DNA from 2 places in the Pseudomonas sp. 1928-m genome. Region 1 is predicted to be linked to the other one. Evidence: predicted binding sites of a transcription regulator. Region 1 holds the regulator's gene; the other holds the start of a gene.
The links. The regulator sigma-54, encoded in region 1, starts transcription at its own class of promoters, with help from an activator protein. The targets are predictions, from matches to a motif close to ANTGGCATNNANNTTGCTNT.
Positions count from the first base shown of each region.

Region 2: the regulator sigma-54 is predicted to act here: its motif matches at 5,234-5,253, upstream of P3C18_RS14720 (CmpA/NrtA family ABC transporter substrate-binding protein).

Region 1 is NZ_JARIXO010000002.1:283,616-293,323, reverse strand. It holds gene yjgA (ribosome biogenesis factor YjgA) at 1-212, opposite strand, end outside; gene pmbA (metalloprotease PmbA) at 316-1,662, shown strand; gene P3C18_RS10875 (HPr family phosphocarrier protein) at 1,800-2,072, opposite strand; gene rapZ (RNase adapter RapZ) at 2,085-2,942, opposite strand; gene ptsN (PTS IIA-like nitrogen regulatory protein PtsN) at 2,945-3,418, opposite strand; gene raiA (ribosome-associated translation inhibitor RaiA) at 3,434-3,742, opposite strand; gene P3C18_RS10855 (RNA polymerase factor sigma-54) at 3,935-5,449, opposite strand; gene lptB (LPS export ABC transporter ATP-binding protein) at 5,588-6,313, opposite strand; gene lptA (lipopolysaccharide transport periplasmic protein LptA) at 6,316-6,858, opposite strand; gene lptC (LPS export ABC transporter periplasmic protein LptC) at 6,845-7,414, opposite strand; gene P3C18_RS10835 (HAD family hydrolase) at 7,422-7,961, opposite strand; gene P3C18_RS10830 (KpsF/GutQ family sugar-phosphate isomerase) at 7,961-8,935, opposite strand; gene P3C18_RS10825 (ATP-binding cassette domain-containing protein) at 9,182-9,708, shown strand, end outside.
Region 2 is NZ_JARIXO010000004.1:192,098-201,805, forward strand. It holds gene P3C18_RS14695 (CmpA/NrtA family ABC transporter substrate-binding protein) at 1-494, opposite strand, end outside; gene P3C18_RS14700 (transcriptional regulator) at 941-1,258, opposite strand; gene P3C18_RS14705 (hypothetical protein) at 1,469-1,861, shown strand; gene alaC (alanine transaminase) at 1,898-3,124, opposite strand; gene P3C18_RS14715 (ANTAR domain-containing response regulator) at 3,333-3,911, opposite strand; gene P3C18_RS14720 (CmpA/NrtA family ABC transporter substrate-binding protein) at 3,913-5,109, opposite strand; gene acnB (bifunctional aconitate hydratase 2/2-methylisocitrate dehydratase) at 5,325-7,934, opposite strand; gene P3C18_RS14730 (DUF1289 domain-containing protein) at 8,341-8,817, shown strand; gene P3C18_RS14735 (universal stress protein) at 8,878-9,708, opposite strand, start outside.

The DNA.
Region 1 (9,708 bases):
ATAAACTGCACATGGCGCTTCTTCGCGGCATTGGCAGTGTGCTTGGGCGCTTCGGCCAGCGCGCGGCGCAGCTCGTCGGTCAGCGGCAGCTTGTTCAGCAGATCGAGTTTCAGGGTAGTCAGGCGTTGCCCCAGATCTTGTAGCGCATGAAACTCGCGCTTGACCTGGGTTTTGCTCTTCTCGCCGGAGAAGTCGTCAAGGTATTCAGACATGGTGGCGGTCCAGTGGAAAACGCCGACATGATAGCAGCAAGTTTCCAGCTGTAAGCGTCTGGCCTGTGTGGCCGCGTTTGCCGCTTATCGTTCAGGAGTTCTTATGAGTGCAGTAGACATCGTCGGCCCCCAGGCTGTGCCGCATTTGCAGGCGCAGGTGGAGCAGATTATTGCCGAGGCCAGAAAACAGGGTGCGAGTGCCTGCGAGGTGGCCGTATCGGTGGAGCAGGGCTTGTCCACCACAGTGCGACAAGGTGAAGTGGAAACGGTCGAATTTAATCGCGACCAGGGTTTCGGTATCACCCTGTATGTCGGTCAGCGCAAAGGCTCGGCCAGCACCTCGGCCAGCGGCGAAGCGGCGATTCGCGAAACCGTCGCGGCGGCCCTGGCGATTGCTAAGCATGCCTCTGAAGACGAATGCGCTGGCTTGGCCGATGCCGCGCTGATGGCCCGCGAGCTGCCGCAGCTGGATCTCTACCACGCCTGGTCGATTACTCCGGAGCAGGCCATCGAGCAGGCCTTGAGCTGCGAGGCCGCGGCCTTTGCCGCAGACCAGCGGATCAAGAACGCCGACGGCACGACGCTGAATACCCACCAGGGCTGCCGGGTTTATGGCAACAGCCATGGCTTTGTCAGCGGCTATGCCAGCACGCGGCACAGCCTGAGTTGCGTGATGATCGCCGAAGACGGCGGGCAGATGCAGCGCGACTACTGGTACGACGTTAATCGCCAGGGCGAGTTGTTGGCTGAGGCTGGCGGCATTGGCCGCCGCGCTGCCGAGCGTGCGGTAAGCCGTTTGGGTGCGCGCCCGGTGCCGACCTGCGAAGTGCCGGTGCTGTTTGCTGCCGAGTTGGCCACTGGTTTGTTTGGCAGCTTTCTGGCCGCGATCTCCGGCGGCAACCTGTACCGCAAGTCATCCTTTCTCGAAGGTTCTTTGGGCCAACAGCTGTTCCCCGAGTGGCTGAAAATCGATGAGCGTCCGCATATTCCCCGTGCGCTGGGCAGTGCGGCTTTCGATGGTGACGGTCTGGCGACCTATGCCAAGTCCTTCGTCGAGCGCGGCGAGTTGCTGTCCTATGTGCTTGGCACCTACTCCGGACGCAAGCTGGGCATGCCCAGCACCGCCAACTCCGGCGGCGTGCATAACCTGTTTGTCAGCCATGGCGATGAAGACCAGAAGGCGCTGCTCAAGCGTATGGGCCGCGGCCTGTTGGTGACCGAGCTGATGGGGCAAGGGCTGAATATGGTCACCGGCGACTATTCACGGGGCGCCGGTGGTTACTGGGTGGAGAATGGCGAAATCCAGTTCCCGGTGCAGGAAGTGACCATCGCCGGCAATATGCGCGACATGTTCAAGCAAATTGTTGCGGTGGGTAATGATCTGGAGCTGCGTAGCAATATCCGCACCGGTTCGGTGCTGATCGAGCGTATGACGGTGGCCGGTAGCTGATTCCGCTTGTATGAAAAAGGGCTGTCGCGTAAGCGTTCAGCCCCTTTTTATTGCCTGCCATCCATGGCGGCAACCCTACGGGCCGTCGCTACGCGACGTTAAAAATGTCTCCCGGACATTTTTTATTGCCTGCGGTTTTACTCACCTTCATCGAAGTAGTTGTTGATCAGCTCGCTTAGGGCCTGCAGCGCTTCGGCGTCCTGCTCGCCTTCGGTGTACAGATGCACTGGCGTGCCTTTGCCGGCGGCGAGCATCATCACCGCCATAATGCTTTTGCCATCGACCAGGCTTTCCGGTGTGCGGCCGACCTTGACCTGGCAAGGAAAACGCCCGGCGACGCCGACAAACTTGGCCGCCGCGCGGGCGTGCAGGCCAAGCTTGTTGATAATGGTGATTTCGCTGGCGGGCATCGCGGCAATTCCTTAACTGAGGTCGCGGTGGCGAATCTGAACGTTTTTCAGGATGGGCTTGAGGGTTTCACCCAGGCGGTTGGCCAGGTACACCGAACGGTGGTGGCCGCCGGTACAGCCAATCGCCACCGTGACGTAGGCGCGGTTGCTGGCGGCAAAGCGCGGCAGCCATTTGGTCAGGTAGGCGAGGATGTCCTGGTACATGTCTTCAACATCGGCCTGGGCCGAGAGGTAGTCGACTACCGGCTGGTCGAGCCCGGAGAAGTCGCGCAAGTCCGGCTTCCAGTACGGGTTGGGCAGGCAGCGAACATCGAATACCAGGTCGGCATCTACTGGCATGCCGCGCTTGAAGCCAAAGGACTCCAGCAGAAACGCAGTGCCAGGCTCGGGCTGATTGAGCAGGCGCAGCTTGAGGCTGTCGCGCAGCTGATACAGATTGAGGTGGGTGGTGTCGATTTTCAGGTCGGCGAGGTCGATGATTGGCCCGAGTAGCAGGCTTTCATCGGCAATGGCTTCGGCCAGCGAACGGCTCTCGTTGGTCAGCGGATGGCGTCGGCGGGTTTCCGAGAAGCGCTTGAGCAGGGTTTCTTCGTCGGCATCCAGGTAGATCACATCGCACTTGATATGCCGCGCGCGAACTTCTTCAAGCAGCTCAGGGAAGCGCTTGAGATGGCTCGGCAGGTTGCGCGCATCAATCGACACTGCGACCTGAGGATGCAGCAGTTCGGTGTGCAGCAGAGCGCGCTCGGCCAGTTCAGGTAGCAGGCCGGCAGGCAGGTTGTCGATGCAGTAGAAGCCATTGTCCTCAAGTACATCGAGGGCGGTGCTCTTCCCGGAGCCGGAGCGACCGCTAACGATGATCAGGCGCATGCTCAGGCTCGGTTGAGTTGGCTTTGTACGTCCACGACCACCTGATACAGGGCTTCGCTGCTCTCGGCCTGGCGCAGGCTGGCGCGTACGTCGCTGCGGTCGAGCATGCTGGCGATCTGCCGGAGCAGTTCCAAGTGAGCGTCGGTGGCAGCTTCGGGCACCAGCAGGACAAACAACAGGTCCACTGGCGCGCCGTCGATGGCGTCGAAGTCTACGGCAGAGTTCAGGCGCAGCAAGGCGCTGATCGGCGCGGTACAACCGGGCAGGCGACAGTGCGGAATGGCAATACCATTACCGAAACCGGTCGAGCCGAGTTTTTCCCGGGCAATCAGGCTTTCGAAGATGTCTTGGCCATCCAGGTCAGGCAGCTCGCGCGCCACCAGGTTGGCAATCTGTTCGAGGACACGTTTTTTGCTGCCGCCCGGCACGTTCACTAAAGAACGGCCGGGGGTCAGGATAGTTTCAAGTCGGATCATAGGAGATAGACGATGTCAGCGGGCCATAGCGCCCTGTTGACGTTCGAGCTGTTTTTCCTTGTGTTTGATGAGTTGTCGGTCGAGTTTATCAGTCAGTAAATCGATGGCTGCATACATGTCTTCATGTTCGGCATTGGCGACGACTTCGCCGCCGGCAATGTGCAGGGTCGCTTCGATTTTCTGTTTGAGCTTCTCGACCTCCATGGTGACTTGCACGTTGGTAATCTTGTCGAAGTGGCGCTCCAATCGGCCGAGTTTTTCGGCGATGTAGTCGCGTAGGGCGTCGGTCACATCCAGCTGGTGTCCACTGATGTTGACTTGCATACCGCTTTCTCCTTGTTGCCGTGTGTAAGAGGCAGGCGAGAGGCCTGCCGCCGGAACACTGTGGCGTGGAAGACTCTACGGAACGAGCCTGGCACGGTCGCTGATTGCTTGTTGGCAGTATGGCTGCTTTTGCGAAAAGGCGAGGCCGGGGGTGTTCGGTATCGAGTGGTCGTCTTCCTTCTTTGTGCCGCCTTAGATCAATCGTTTGCGCTCACTGGAAGGCGCTATTCCGAGGGATTCACGGTACTTGGCGACCGTGCGGCGAGCGACTTGAATGCCCTGTGCTTCCAGTAAACCAGCGATCTTGCTGTCACTCAACGGCTTTTTCGCATTTTCCGCTGCGACCAGTTTTTTGATGATGGCGCGGATCGCGGTGGACGAGCATTCGCCGCCCTCGGAGGTGCTGACGTGGCTGGAGAAGAAGTATTTCAGCTCGTAAATGCCGCGCGGCGTATGCATGAATTTCTGCGTGGTCACACGCGAGATGGTCGACTCGTGCATGCCTACAGCTTCGGCAATGTCGTGCAGTACCAGCGGCTTCATCGCCTCGTCGCCGTAATCGAGGAAGCCGCGTTGATGCTCGACGATCTGTGTGGCGACCTTCATCAGGGTCTCGTTGCGGCTTTGCAGGCTTTTGATAAACCAGCGCGCTTCCTGCAGCTGGTTGCGCATAAAGGTGTTGTCGGCGCTGGAGTCGGCGCGCTTCACAAAACCGGCGTATTGCGCGTTGACCCGCAGGCGCGGCATGGCTTCCTGGTTCAGCTCTACCAGCCAGCGCTCGTTGTGTTTGCGCACGATCACGTCGGGCACCACGTATTCCGGCTCGCTGGATTCAATCTGCGAGCCGGGGCGCGGGTTGAGGCTCTGGATCAGGTCGATAACCTGGCGCAGCTCGTCTTCCTTGAGCTTCATGCGGCGCATCAGCTGGCTATAGTCGCGGCTACCAAGCAGATCCAGGTAGTCGCTGGCCAGGCGCTGGGCCTCGCTCAGCCACGGGGTTTTCGCCGGCAGCTGACGCAGTTGCAGGAGCAGACACTCGCCCAGGTTGCGCGCGGCGATACCGGTAGGCTCGAACTGCTGGATGCGGTGCAACACGGCTTCGACTTCGTCGAGCTCGATGTCCAGTTCCGGGTCGAAGGCTTCGACCACCTCTTCCAGGGTCTCTTCCAGATAGCCCTGCTGATTGATGCAGTCGATCAGGGTGACCGCAATCAGGCGGTCCTTGTCCGACATCGGGGCCAGGTTGAGTTGCCACAGTAGGTGGCTTTGCAGGCTCTCGCCGCTGGAGGTGCGGGTGGTGAAATCCCACTCGTCGTCATCGTTGCTGCTGCTGGGCAGGCTGCTGGCGCTGGTCTGGTAGATGTCTTCCCAAGCGGTATCGACTGGCAGCTCGTTGGGAATGCGCTCGCCCCAATCGCCTTCTTCCAGGTTGTCCACGGTCTGCGTGGCTTCCTGGTAGTTGGTTTCCTGATAGGGCGCTTCGGGCTGTTCGCTGGGGCTGGCGCTTTCTGCGCCATCGGCCATAGGGTCCGAATTGTCGAAATCATCGCCATCTTCCTGGCGTTCGAGCATCGGGTTGGACTCCAAGGCCTCCTGGATCTCTTGTTGCAGATCCAGGGTCGACAGTTGGAGCAGGCGGATGGCCTGTTGCAGCTGCGGTGTCATCGTCAGCTGCTGGCCCATTCTCAGGACTAGCGATGGTTTCATTGCAGACCTTATTTACCGGCGTCTGTGCGCAATCCACTACAGGGCGTTTTTAAAAAGCGCCACTAGGAAGCAAATTATATGCCTGACTTTAAGGGTTTTGCCTAGCCTTGGCTGCAGTCAGCTTGAGAAAAGCTGTGGTTACAGCCGGAACTCATGCCCCAGGTAAACTTCTTTGACTGTCTGGTTGGCCAGAATAGCCTCGGCGTCACCTTCGGCGATCAGTTGACCATCGCTGACGATATAGGCGGTTTCGCAGATATCCAGGGTCTCGCGCACGTTGTGGTCGGTGATTAATACACCAATGCCCTTGGCTTTGAGGTGGTGGATGATCTGCTTGATGTCGCCCACGGAGATCGGGTCGACACCGGCAAAGGGTTCGTCGAGCAGGATGAACTTGGGGTTGGTCGCCAGGGCGCGGGCAATTTCCACGCGGCGGCGCTCACCACCGGACAGGCTCATGCCGAGGTTGTCGCGGATATGGCTGATATGGAACTCCTGCAACAAGCCCTCAAGCTCTTTGCGGCGTGCAGCGCCGTCGAGGTCTTTGCGGGTTTCCAGGATGGCCATGATGTTGTCGGCCACGCTGAGCTTGCGGAAGATCGAGGCTTCCTGTGGCAGGTAGCCGATGCCGGCGCGGGCACGGCCATGCATGGGCTGATGGCTGACGTCGAGATCATCGATCATCACGCGGCCCTGATCGGCCTGTACCAGGCCAACAATCATATAGAAGCAGGTGGTCTTGCCGGCACCGTTGGGGCCGAGCAAACCGACGATCTGCCCGCTGTCGATGCTTAGGCTGACGTCACGCACGACCTGGCGGCCTTTGTAGCTTTTGGCCAGGTGTTGGGCTTTCAATGTGGCCATTATTACTGCGCCTGCTGGTCGGCTGGTTTGTTCTTCGGCTGGATCACCATGTCGATGCGCGGACGTGGCGCAGTGACATTGGTGCCTGTGGCGCGGCCGGCGTTGACGATCTGGCGCTGGGTGTCATAGACGATTTTCTCGCCTTCGAAGGTGTTGCCTTCCTGAATCACCTTGGCCTGATCGATCAATACCACGCGCTCGTTGGCCATAAAGTACTGGATGGTCAGACCGTAGGCCTTGACGATCTGCTTGTCGGCTGACGGCTTTTGCTCGTAGTAGGCCGGCTTGCCAACCGAGGTAAATACCTCGACATCGCCCTGAGCATTCTGAGTGATGGTCACGGTGTCACCGGTGACCTTCATGGTGCCCTGGGTGATGACGACGTCACCGCGATAAACCGCCACGCCTTGTTTGTCGTCCAGTTCTGCGCTGTCGGCCTGGATGCGGATCGGCTGTTCGCGGTCGGACGGCAATGCCCAGGCGCTGACACTTCCGAGTGCGGCGCTGAGGCTGAGTAGTAGGGGGAGGGTGTTAACGAGCCTCATGCTGACCTCTTACGTTGGACAGCAGGAGCATCCTGCCGTCATTCATGTACGCTTTCATTCCTTTTGCCGTGGTCACCCCATTGGCCGCGTCGATTCTAACGGCTTGCTGGGTCTGCGCATATTCCTTCTCGGGGAATACGGTCAGGCGGCTGGTGGTGAGGATGGTCGGGCGGCCTTTGGCGTCAGTGCGCTCGACGCGCACCTTGTCGATCAGCTCGACCTCAGCGCCGCCCGGCGATACTTCACCGCGCTCGCTGCGGATTTTCCAGGGCAGCTCGGTGCCGCGGAACAGATTCATGTTCGGACTGGTCATCAGGGTGATGTCGCTAGCCTTGATATGTTCGACCTTGTCGGCCTGCAGCTCATAATGCAGCTTGCCATCGGCCTGGTATTGCACGGTATAGGTATTGGTGGCGTAAAAATCGATGGCGTTATCTGTTCCAGCGCTGCGCGCTTGCTGGTTAAAGCTTTCCGGGCTGAGGTTCCAGTAGCCAAGCGCCGCCACCAGCAGGGCGACAAAGGCGAACAGGGCGATATTGAATAACTTGCGGGGCATGGTTGGCCTATAGGTAAGCGGCTTGAGCGGCTTCAAGGGTGCCTTGGGCGTGCATGATCAATTCGCAGAACTCACGGGCGGCGCCTTCGCCACCGCGAGCGCGGGTCACGCCGTGGGCGTGCTGGCGGACAAAGCCGTCGGCGCTGGCAACTGCCATGCCCAGGCCGACACGGCGGATCACCGGCAGATCAGGCAGGTCGTCACCCAGGTAAGCGACCTGTGCATAGTCTAGGCCCAGTTCGCCGAGCAGTTCATCGAGTACCACCAGCTTGTCTTCGCGGCCCTGGTACAGGTGCTGAATCCCCAGGTTCTGCGCACGGCGCTCAACCACGGGGGTTTTGCGGCCGCTGATAATCGCGGTGCGCACGCCAGAGTTGATCAGCATCTTGATGCCGTGGCCGTCGAGGGTGTTGAAGGTCTTGAACTCGCTACCGTCGACGAGGAAGTACAGCTTGCCGTCGGTGAGCACACCGTCGACGTCGAAAATCGCCAGTTTGACGGCCTTGGCGCGTTGCAGTAGGTCGGGGTTGGTCAGGTCAGTGCTCATCACATGACCCCGGCGCGGAGCAGGTCGTGCATGTTTAGCGCGCCAATTGGCAGGTCGTTGTCGTCGATCACCACCAGCGAGCTGATCTTGTGGTCTTCCATGATTTTCAAAGCCTCTGCCGCGAGCATTTCCGCGCGGGCGGTCTTGCCGTGGGCGGTCATTACGTCATCGATAATGGTCTGGCGTACGTCGATGTTGCGGTCCAGGGTGCGGCGCAAATCGCCGTCGGTGAAGATCCCGGCCAGGCGGCCATCGTCCTCGGTCACCACGGTCATGCCCAGGCCTTTCTGGGTCATTTCCAGCAGCGCGTCGCGTAGCGAGGTGCCGCGTTTGACGCGTGGCAGGCTGTCGCCGGCGTGCATGACGTTTTCCACCTTGAGTAGCAGGCGTCGGCCCAATGCACCGCCCGGGTGGGAGAAGGCGAAATCTTCAGCGGTAAAGCCGCGGGCTTCCAGCAGGGCAATGGCCAGGGCGTCGCCCAGGACCAGCGATACCGTGGTGGAAGAGGTTGGGGCTAGGTTCAGCGGGCAGGCTTCCTGTGACACGCGGGCGTCCAGGTTGACTTCGGCGGCCTTGGCCAGCGGGGATTCCGGGTTGCCGGTCATGCTGATCAAGCGGATGCCGAGGCGTTTGATCAGCGGCAGCAGGGTGACGATTTCTGCAGTAGAACCGGAGTTGGACAGGGCCAGCACCACGTCGTCACGGGTGATCATGCCCATGTCGCCATGGCTCGCTTCGGCAGGATGCACAAAGAACGCGGTGGTGCCGGTGCTGGCCAGAGTCGCGGCAATCTTGTTGCCGACGTGGCCGGATTTGCCCATGCCGACCACCACGACGCGGCCTTTACTGGCGAGAATCAGCTCGCAGGCACGCACGAAATCACCGTTGATGCGCGCCAGCAGATCCTGGATGGCTTCGAGTTCCAGGCGGATGGTGCGCTGCGCTGACTGGATCAGGTCGGTGGACTGGCTCATGGCTTCTCTGCGGCGTGCGGGTTAAAGGCTGCCGATTATAACGGTAAAGGTGCGCCTGCCCAGTGTTTCCAGTGGCGAGTCGGTTACAGAAACTGTGCGGCGCTTATCTCTGGCAACAAGTTCAATCTTGGGCGAGGAATGCCGCGATGGTATAGTTTGCGGCCATTTTCGGTACGTTCGACGACCTATAGTGCCCTTTGTTCGGGGCAGTGCGTCAGTCAGGCAAGCGTTGAGCAAGGAGTCCAGATGAGCGCCGGGAACCCGTATGCAGTTGAGCTGAAGAACGTCAGTTTTAAACGCGGCGAGCGGGATATTTTCAAAAACATCGATATCCAGATTCCCCGTGGCAAGGTCACCGGGATCATGGGTCCGTCTGGCTGTGGCAAAACCACGCTGCTGCGTCTGATCGCGGCCGAGCTCAAGCCGAGCCAGGGCGAAGTCTGGGTCAATGGCCTGAATTTGCCGACGCTGTCGCGTAGCGAGCTGTTCGAGATGCGCAAGCAGATGGGCGTACTGTTCCAGAGTGGTGCGTTGTTTACCGATCTGGATGTGTTCGAGAACGTCGCCTTTCCGCTGCGGGTGCATACCCAGCTGCCGGAAGAGATGATTCGCGACATCGTGCTGATGAAGTTGCAGGCAGTGGGCCTGCGCGGCGCTCTGGATTTGATGCCGGATGAATTGTCGGGCGGCATGAAGCGTCGCGTGGCGTTGGCTCGGGCGATAGCTCTGGACCCGCAGATACTGATGTATGACGAACCTTTCGTCGGCCAGGA
Region 2 (9,708 bases), on a different contig from region 1:
TGCTCGGCCAGTTGTGCGCCGTTGGTGACGCCCGCTTCCTTGAGCTGTTTGGAGAGGGTGATGGCCTGGCCGTTCTGGTTCAGGCCCATCAGCACGGCCATATCCTTCTGCGGCCCGGCGATACCCAGTTGTGCGCCGTACATCATGCCGTACAGCACGTGGGCGGCATCCAGCTCGCCGGTATTCAGCTTGTCGCGCACACCGGCCCAGGAGGCTTCCTTGCTTGGGGTGATGGTCAGGCCGTATTTCTCGCCAAAGCCCTGAGTAGCGGCGACTACTACCGATGCGCAGTCGGTCAACGGAATAAAGCCGACTTTCAGCGCCGCCTTTTCTGGCGCATCGGAACCGGCGGCCCAAGCCACGCTACGCAGCGAGGCGGGCGCGCTAAGGCCAAGGGCGGCGACACCGCCGACGGTGCCGGCTACGGCAATCGAGGTTTTCAGGAAATTACGGCGGCTGTGCAGGCTTGGGTGCTTCGAATCACGATCAGTCATAGGTCTGTCCTTTCTGGCCGATAAACCGGCTGAAACAAAAAACGGCGTACGCCAGGCCACCTCGAGGAGGGGGCCTGACGGACGCCGTTGTCCGTGATCCGCGGCTCACCGCCATTGGTGGGCTGCGCAGGAATCTTGTGAGGGCAATTGCAAGGGGCTTGCCAGTTTTGCTGCAGCACCACAGTTAGCCGCTGTCGTGGCGCGCTGAAGACGGCTCGAACGAGCCTTAGGTTGGCAGGCTTAAGCGCTATAAATCATAGGCTTAAGCGCAGTATTGAATGTTGGCTAGAGCAGAGTTTTCTTGCCGTAGCAGTGCGCCATGCCGCAGATCAGCAGCGCTCTCAGCCAGCTTATTGAGCCAATGCTGTGCATGGCCGAACTGCGGTTGAGCGCTTTTGCTTCGCCTTGGTGCTGGGCGAGTCCAGGTGTTGATGCGTGTCAGTGGCCTAGCGCGACAGCGTTTTGCCCTGGGCTTCCTCGACAAACTCCTTGAGCCAGCGCAGCACCTCCACCGCCTCCCAGCGTGAGGGGTCGAACATGGCATAGGCCAGGCCCTGATAGCCGACCACATCCAGCTGACGGTGATAGCCGGCGCGCTGCAGCAAAGCTTCGATCTCGGCAAAACAGGTGTTGAAGTGCACCCGGGAAAACGGCGTCTTGCCCTCGGTAACGATGCCTTCAAGCTGCAATTCATTGACGGTGGCCCGGACTTTGTCCAGGTGCATGCGGTTTACGCTGTGTTTCAGCTGCAGTACGTCGAGCATCTGGGTACTCCTGTTAACGCCTTGTATGGGCCCGTTAGCCGGGCTGAACGGTTGGCTGGATGGCATGACCAAGGGTAATCGAAAAATACTGTACAAATAAACAGTATTCGATAATAGTAAGCCCAAGGCCCTAACCGGCACCTACTCGATCACTCGCGCCATCTGCCCGCAAAGCCAATGGCCACAGGCACTGCAGAGGAGTCACTAACAATGCAACAGATGCTGATGACAATTGTGCTGTTGGGTCTTATGGCCGGTTGTGCGCAACCGCAGCTTGATCAACCGAGGGTCAATGGCACCTACCTGGTGATCGAGAACGGGCAGGCTTGGGCGGTGCTGGTATCTGACGGCAAACGCGTGGAAGAGCAAGGCACGGTGGTGGATGTGATCAGATTGCCGAGCGAGGATTCTGCCGTGGCAGCCAGTTATGTGATCGAAACGGCCAATTGCGGCCGTGTGCAGTGGCTGAGCGAGCGCTCGGATGCGGCGGATGGCATGACCAACCTGATGTCGCTGCACAGCAATAATCAACTGGGGCAGAGCGGCTGCGTAATTGCTGATGGTCTTACCCGGGTTTGGACGGTGTTGGATTACTCCGGCTGAAACTAAAGAGGGCACCCTAAGGTGCCCTCTGTTTGTTTACTCGTCGGCCTTGGCCTTCTTGCCGGGTAACAGGCCATCGGCGCGGAACATCGTTTTGATCCCGCGAATCGCCTGACGGGTGCGATCCTGGTTTTCGATCAGGGCAAAGCGCACATGGTCATCGCCGTAGTCGCCGAAGCCAATGCCCGGGGAGACGCAGACCTTGGCCTCCAGCAGCAGCTTCTTGGCGAATTCCAACGAGCCGAGTGCGGCGTACTGCTCGGGAATCTTCGCCCAGACATACATCGAGGCTTTCGGGTTTTCGACCATCCAGCCCAGCTCGTGCAGGCCTTTAACCAGCAGATTGCGGCGTTGGCGGTATTGCTCGGCGATATCGCGCACGCATTGCTGATCACCTTCCAGCGCGGCAATCGCCGCCACCTGCAGAGGGGTAAAGGTGCCGTAGTCGTGGTAGCTCTTGATCCGTGCCAGGGCGCTGACCAGCTCTTTGTTGCCGACCATAAAGCCGATTCGCCAGCCGGCCATGTTGTAACTCTTGGACAGGGTGAAGAACTCCACCGCGATATCCTTGGCGCCGGGCACCTGCATGATCGACGGGGCTTTCCAGCCGTCATAGACGATATCGGCGTAGGCCAGGTCGTGAATCACCAGCACATCGTATTGCTTGGCCAGGGCCACCACGCGCTCGAAGAAGTCCAGCTCCACGCACTGCGCGGTGGGGTTGGAGGGGAAGCCGAGGATCATCATTTTCGGCTTGGGGATCGACTCGCGAATTGCCCGCTCCAGCTCGGCGAAAAAGTCCACGCCGGGAATCAGCGGCACCGAACGCACTTGGGCGCCGGCGATCACCGCGCCGTAGATATGAATCGGGTAGCTGGGGTTGGGCACCAGTACGGTGTCGCCATGGTCCAGGGTGGCCAGCATCAAGTGCGCCAGACCTTCCTTGGAGCCGATGGTGACGATGGCTTCGCTTTCCGGATCAATCTCGACCTCGTAGCGGTCCTTGTACCAGCGCGAAATGGCGCGGCGCAGGCGCGGAATGCCGCGTGAGGTGGAGTAGCCGTGGGTGTCTTCACGCTGGGCGACCTGCACCAGCTTCTCGACGATATGCGGCGGGGTGGGGCCATCCGGGTTGCCCATACTGAAGTCGATAATGTCTTCGCCACGGCGACGCGCGGCCATCTTCAGCTCGGCGGTGATATTGAAAACGTAGGGGGGGAGTCGATCAATGCGCGCAAAGCGGCGCGAAGCTTGGTCAGCCATGCTTTCCTCGGATACGTAAGCGCCCGGAACCGTCCGAGCGACGTTGGCCAGTGCGCTGGCCAGGCGGCGAAGATAAGCGGGGCGCAGTGGTCCTGTCTAGAGCAGTTGCCGTGAAACTCGGCAGTACAGCCGTAGGTTGGTAGGTCGTAGCCCGGATGCAATCCGGGGGCGCAATCCCCGGATTGCATCCGGGCTACAGGCGCGGTGGTTAGCCGCCGAGCATGTCGTGCATGGCGATGATCTGTTCGGCCACCTGCGCGAGCTTCTGCTGACGGCTCATGGCCTGACGACGCATCAGGGTGTAGGCCTGTTCCTCGTCGCAGCTTTTCATCTTCATCAGCAGGCCCTTGGCCAATTCGATGCGCTTGCGCTCGGCCAGCTGGGCATCGCGTGCCTGCAGTTGTGCACGCAGGGCCTGGTCGCTCTCGAAGCGGGCCATGGCCACGTCGAGAATCGGCTGCAGGCGCTGGGCGTGAATGCCTTCGACGATATAGGCACTGACGCCGCTCTGAATCGCCTGACGCATCACGCCGGGGTCGTGCTCGTCGGTGAACATGACAATCGGCCGCGGCTGATCGCGGCTGACCAGCACCACCTGTTCCATCACGTCGCGGCTCGGCGATTCGGTGTCGATCAGGATTACATCGGGGCGTACCGCCTCGACCCGCTCCGGCAAGTCGATGGTCAATCCGGATTCGTCGATTACCTCGAAACCGGCCTCGGTCAGGGCGGTTTTCAGGCGGCCGACCTTCTTTGCGGTGTCGTTGATCAGCAGGATGCGCAGCATGTTAGCGGCTCTCCTGTTGGGCGCTGAGGGGCGCATCGGCCAGGGCATGCAGGGAAAAACTGCGCGCGTAACCGGCCGGGTCGCTGCCATCCCAGATCTGTCCATCAAGCAACTGGCTGCTGCGCATCTCGCTGGGTACGGCGATGCCGAGGGCCAAGGCGGCCTGACGGTAGAGGTCGAGTTGCTGCACCTGGCGGGCAATAGCCAGGTAGTCTGGGTCTTCGCGCAGCAGGCCCCAGCGGCGGAACTGGGTCATAAACCACATGCCGTCGGATAGGTAGGGCTGGTTGACCGCGCCGCCCGCGTGAAACCGCAGCGGATGGGCGTCCTGCCACGCGTGGCCGAGGCCGTCCTGATACTGGCCGAGAAAGCGCGGCTGGATGGCCGACAGCGGCGCGTCGACATACTCGCTGCCGCTGAGCAGTTGCGCGGTGCTGCGCTGGTTTTCTTCGCTCTCATCGATAAACCGGCTGGCCTCCAGCACCGCCATGATCAAAGCGCGAGCGCTGTTGGGGTGCTGTTCGGCAAATTCACGGGTGCAGCCCAGGACTTTCTCCGGGTGATCGGGCCAGATCGCCTGGCTGGTGGTCAGGGTGCAGCCCATCTGTTCATCCACTGCCTGGGCGCTCCAGGGCTCGCCGACGCAGAAGCCGTCGATACGCCGGGCCTTGAGGTGGGCGAGCATCTGCGGTGGTGGCACTACAACGCTGTCGACATCGCTCAGCGGGTGAATGCCCTGGCTGGCCAGCCAGTAATTCAGCCACATGGCGTGGGTGCCGGTGGGGAAGGTCTGGGCGAAAGTCAGTTTTGCGCCAGACTGGTGCGCACGCTGCGCCAATGCGCTGCCAGTGCTCACGCCTGCGGCTTGCAAGGCGGGCGACAGGTTGATGCTCTGGCCGTTCTGGTTCAGGCCCATCAGCACCGCCATATCGGTGGCTGGCGCACCGCCCAGGCCGAGCTGCACGCCATAAATCAGCCCGTAGAGGCTATGGGCGGCGTCCAGCTCACCGCTCAGCAGTTTGTCGCGCAAGGTGGCCCAGGAGGCCTGGCGCTGCAGGTTGAGGGTCAGTCCATGCTTCTCAGCGAAGCCCTGGGTGGCGGCCACGATGACCGATGCAGCGTCTGTGAGGGCCATAAAGCCGATATTCAGTACCGGTTTTTCCGGCGTATCGCTGCGGCTGATGTCGTGCTCATTCATGGTGCGTTTCCTGTGCCCACACAAAAAGGTGCCGTACCAAACGCCGACTTCAGTCTGCGATCAGAACGACACCATTGTCTATTTCAGCCATTTCCGCCGTTGGAAAGGCCTGATGGCTTAAGCCAGAGCAAGGTATATGCCATCTGTCTGCGAGCTAGTACGACGGAAAAGAAAAAGCCCCGCACTAGGCGGGGCTTTCTTGTTGCGGGTAACGCTTAGACCTGAACAGCAGGGATCTGGGCGTTTGCAGCAGCTTCACGGAACTCGGCGATCTGGTCGAAACTCAGGTAGCGGTAAACGTCCGCTGCCATGGTGTCGATTTTCTTCGCGTAGACCATGTATTCCTCAACAGTCGGCAGCTTGCCGGTGATGGCCGCAACAGCCGCCAGCTCGGCCGAGGCCAGGTAGACGTTGGCACCATCGCCCAGACGGTTGGGGAAGTTACGGGTGGAGGTCGACACCACGGTGGAGTTCGCCTCAACGCGTGCCTGGTTACCCATGCACAGCGAGCAGCCCGGCATTTCCATGCGCGCGCCGGCTTTGCCGTAGATGCCGTAGTAGCCTTCTTCGGTCAGTTGATGCTGGTCCATCTTGGTCGGCGGCGACAGCCACAGACGAGTCGGCAGGGTGCCTTCGACTTTTTCCAGCAACTTACCAGCCGCGCGGAAGTGACCGATGTTGGTCATGCACGAACCGATAAACACTTCGTCGATCTTCTCGCCCTGAACGCTGGACAGCAGACGAGCGTCGTCTGGATCGTTCGGTGCGCAGAGAACCGGCTCGTTGATCTCGGCCAGGTCGATTTCGATGATTTCGGCGTACTCGGCGTCCTTGTCGGCTTCCATCAGCTTCGGATCGGCCAGCCAGGCTTCCATCGCTTGAGCGCGACGTTCCATGGTGCGGGCATCGCCGTAGCCTTCGCTGATCATCCAGCGCAGCAGGGTGATGTTCGAACGCAGGTACTCGGCGATGGCCTTTTCCGGCAGCTTGATGGTGCAACCAGCGGCGGAACGCTCGGCCGAGGCGTCGGACAGCTCGAAAGCCTGCTCAACGGTCAGCTCGTCCAGCCCTTCGATCTCGAGGATGCGGCCGGAGAAGATGTTCTTCTTGCCTTTCTTCTCGACGGTCAGCAGGCCTTTCTGGATGGCCACGTAAGGGATGGCATGCACCAGGTCACGCAGGGTGATGCCCGGTTGCAGTTTGCCCTTGAAGCGCACCAGTACCGACTCCGGCATATCCAGCGGCATTACGCCAGTGGCAGCGGCGAAGGCAACCAGGCCAGAACCGGCCGGGAAGGAAATGCCGATTGGGAAACGGGTGTGCGAGTCGCCACCGGTGCCGACGGTATCCGGCAGCAGCATGCGGTTCAGCCAGCTGTGGATGATGCCGTCGCCAGGACGCAGGGACACGCCGCCACGGGTGCGGATGAAATCCGGCAGGGTGTGGTGGGTGGTGACGTCGATTGGCTTCGGATAAGCCGCGGTGTGGCAGAACGACTGCATCACCAGGTCAGCGGAGAAGCCCAGGCAAGCCAGGTCTTTCAGCTCGTCGCGGGTCATCGGGCCAGTGGTGTCCTGGGAGCCGACGGTGGTCATCTTCGGTTCGCAGTAGGTGCCTGGACGCACGCCTTTGCCTTCTGGCAGGCCGCACGCCTTGCCGACCATCTTCTGCGCCAGGGTGAAACCCTTGGTGCTGGCAGCAGGTGGCTCAGGCAGCTTGAACAGGTCGGTTGGGCCCAGGCCCAGTTCGGCGCGCGCTTTCTCGGTCAGACCGCGACCGATGATCAGCGGAATACGGCCGCCAGCGCGGACTTCGTCGAGCAGTACTGGGGTCTTCATTTCGAAGGTGGTCAGTACTTCGTCGGTGCCGTGCTTGCAGACTTTGCCAGCATGCGGGTACAGGTCGATCACGTCGCCCATGTGCATGTTGGAAACGTCGAATTCGATTGGCAGAGCGCCGGCATCTTCCATGGTGTTGTAGAAGATCGGAGCAATCTTGCTGCCGAAGCAGAAACCACCAGCGCGCTTGTTCGGCACGTTAGGGATGTCGTCGCCGAAGAACCACAGCACCGAGTTGGTGGCGGATTTACGCGAGGAACCGGTACCGACTACGTCACCGACGTAAGCGATTGGGAAGCCTTGGCCGCGCATGGCTTCGATCTGCTTCATCGGGCCGGTTACGCCTTGCTCGTCCGGCACGATGCCGTCACGGGCCATTTTCAACATGGCCAGGGCGTGCAGCGGGATATCCGGACGCGACCAGGCGTCTGGAGCCGGGGACAGGTCGTCGGTGTTGGTTTCGCCGGTGACCTTGAACACGCGCAGGCTGATCTTGTCGGCCAGAGTCGGGCGGTTCTTGAACCACTCGCCGTCAGCCCAGGATTGCAGTACGCCTTTGGCGTGAACGTTGCCGTTCTTAGCTTTTTCAGCGACGTCGTGGAAAGCGTCGAACATCAGCAGGGTGTGCTTCAGTTGCTCGGCAGTCACGGCAGCCAGTTCGCTGTCGTCGAGCAGCTCAACCAGGGTGGCAATGTTGTAGCCGCCCTGCATGGTGCCGAGCAGTTCAACAGCGTGTTGCTTGCTGATCAGTGGGGAAGTGACTTCGCCTTTGGCAAGGGCAGAGAGGAAACCGGCCTTAACGTAGGCGGCTTCGTCGACGCCTGGCGGCACGCGGTTGGTGATCAGGTCGAGCAGAAAAGCTTCTTCGCCGGCTGGCGGGTTTTTCAGCAGCTCGATCAGGCCTGCGGTTTGTTCGGCGTTCAGCGGCTGGGGCACGATACCCTGAGCGGCACGCTCTGCTACATGTTTGCGATAGGCTTCAAGCACAGTTATTACCCTCATCAGTGGTCCCAAAGGGTTGTCCGGGACGCGATCCAGAAAGCAACAAACCAGGCGCTTCGTGGCTTTATGGGCCGCTCAGCCGAGGTTGCGCTGCTTTCTTGCAGAAGCTGTTTTCAAAGTTTTACGCCGGCAGGACGGGCTGGATGAGGGCTGGTGCAGACACTTGAAGGGTGGCTCAAGGGTCGGCACCAACATCGAACCTGCAGGATTGACTGTGCTCGTGACGCTTTGAAAACAGCTTCCAACGGACGTTGCTGCCTCTAAAAGGCCGGCCGATTCTACTGGAAAGCTTTGAATAAGTTAAGCCAAAGGCCCCGCTTATATAGGGGTGATCTGCCTTAGACAAAGGGCTAAGATGCCAGCCTGTCCGCCAGTACCCATGCCTTTCGTTATGTCCAACCAACGTATCAAAACCCCTTGTGTCGGCCTGTGCTCCACGGTTTACGGCGATTTGGTCTGCCGTGGCTGCAAGCGCTTCCACCATGAGGTGATCAACTGGAACGGCTATAACGACGAGGAAAAACGCGCCGTATGGCTGCGCCTGGAGGTGCTGTTGGTGCAGGTGATGGCCGCTAAGTTGGAAGTTTTCGATGCCGATCGCCTGCGCATGCAGCTGGAACAGCGCAAGATCCGCTTTGTGCCGCAGCAATCGCCGTATTGCTGGGCCTATCAGCTGATTGCCCGTGGCGCGCGGGTGATCAGTCAGCTGAATGCCTATGGCATGGTGCTGTTGCCGGAGTTTCGCGACTGGGGCCTGCCGGAATTGCGCGATGCGATTGATCGCGAATTCTTTCTGCTGTCCGAAGCGCACTACGAGCGCTATATCGCGCCGCGCTTTCTGCTTGAAGGGCTTGAGATAAGAGTCTGAAGCCATCTTGCAAATGAAAAGCCGCCTATCCAGGCGGCTTTTTGTTGCGCGGCAGTCGGGTTAGCGCTGGGCGACCAGTTCTTCCAGATGGGCGATGATGTCATCCGGCTTGAGTACCAGAATGTCGCTTTCCAGCGAGTCGAGAATCACCTCGGCGGTATTGCCGATCAGTGCGCCAGAAATCCCGGTGCGCGCCACGGTGCCGATCACCGTCACGCCAGCATTGAGCCGGTGCGCAGCCTGAGGGATCAGCACGTCGGCCGGGCCTTCGGCGATATGCAGGCGCTCATCGCTGATCTCGTATTCAGCCTGGAAGGCCTTGCATTGCTCGCGGTAGCGCGCCTCGATGGTTTCCTTGAGCTGGAAGGTCGGATCGGCAGCCGAAAGCATCGGCGCCGGGTGAGCGCTGATCACATGCAGTTCGGCCTTGGCCAGGGCGGCAATATCAAAGCCATGGCTGACGATACTGGTGTGCAGGGTGCGGTGCTCGCTGTCGGCATTACCTACATCAACCGCCGCGAGGATGGCGGTGCCCGCCCAGGATTTTTCGGTTTTTACCATCAGCACCGGCGCCGGGCAGTAGCGCAGAAGTTTCCAGTCATCGGGGGTGAGCAGGGCTTTTTTCAGTGGGTTGTCGGGGAAGTGCTGCTTGACCACCAGGCCGCAGCCTTCGGCCTGTTGCACGTTGATGATGGTCTGGTGTTGATTTTCATCCCAGGCCTGTTGGCTGGAGGTGCTGAACCCTTCGCTGTTGAGCAAGCCGGTAAGATCGCGCAGGTAGCCGGTGTGATCACTTTTCCTGTCGCAGACCAGCAGGTGCAGGTGCGATTGGGTGACGCCGGCAATCAGTTTGGCGCGTTTGAGGGCCAGGTCTTCCGTGTGATTGGGCTC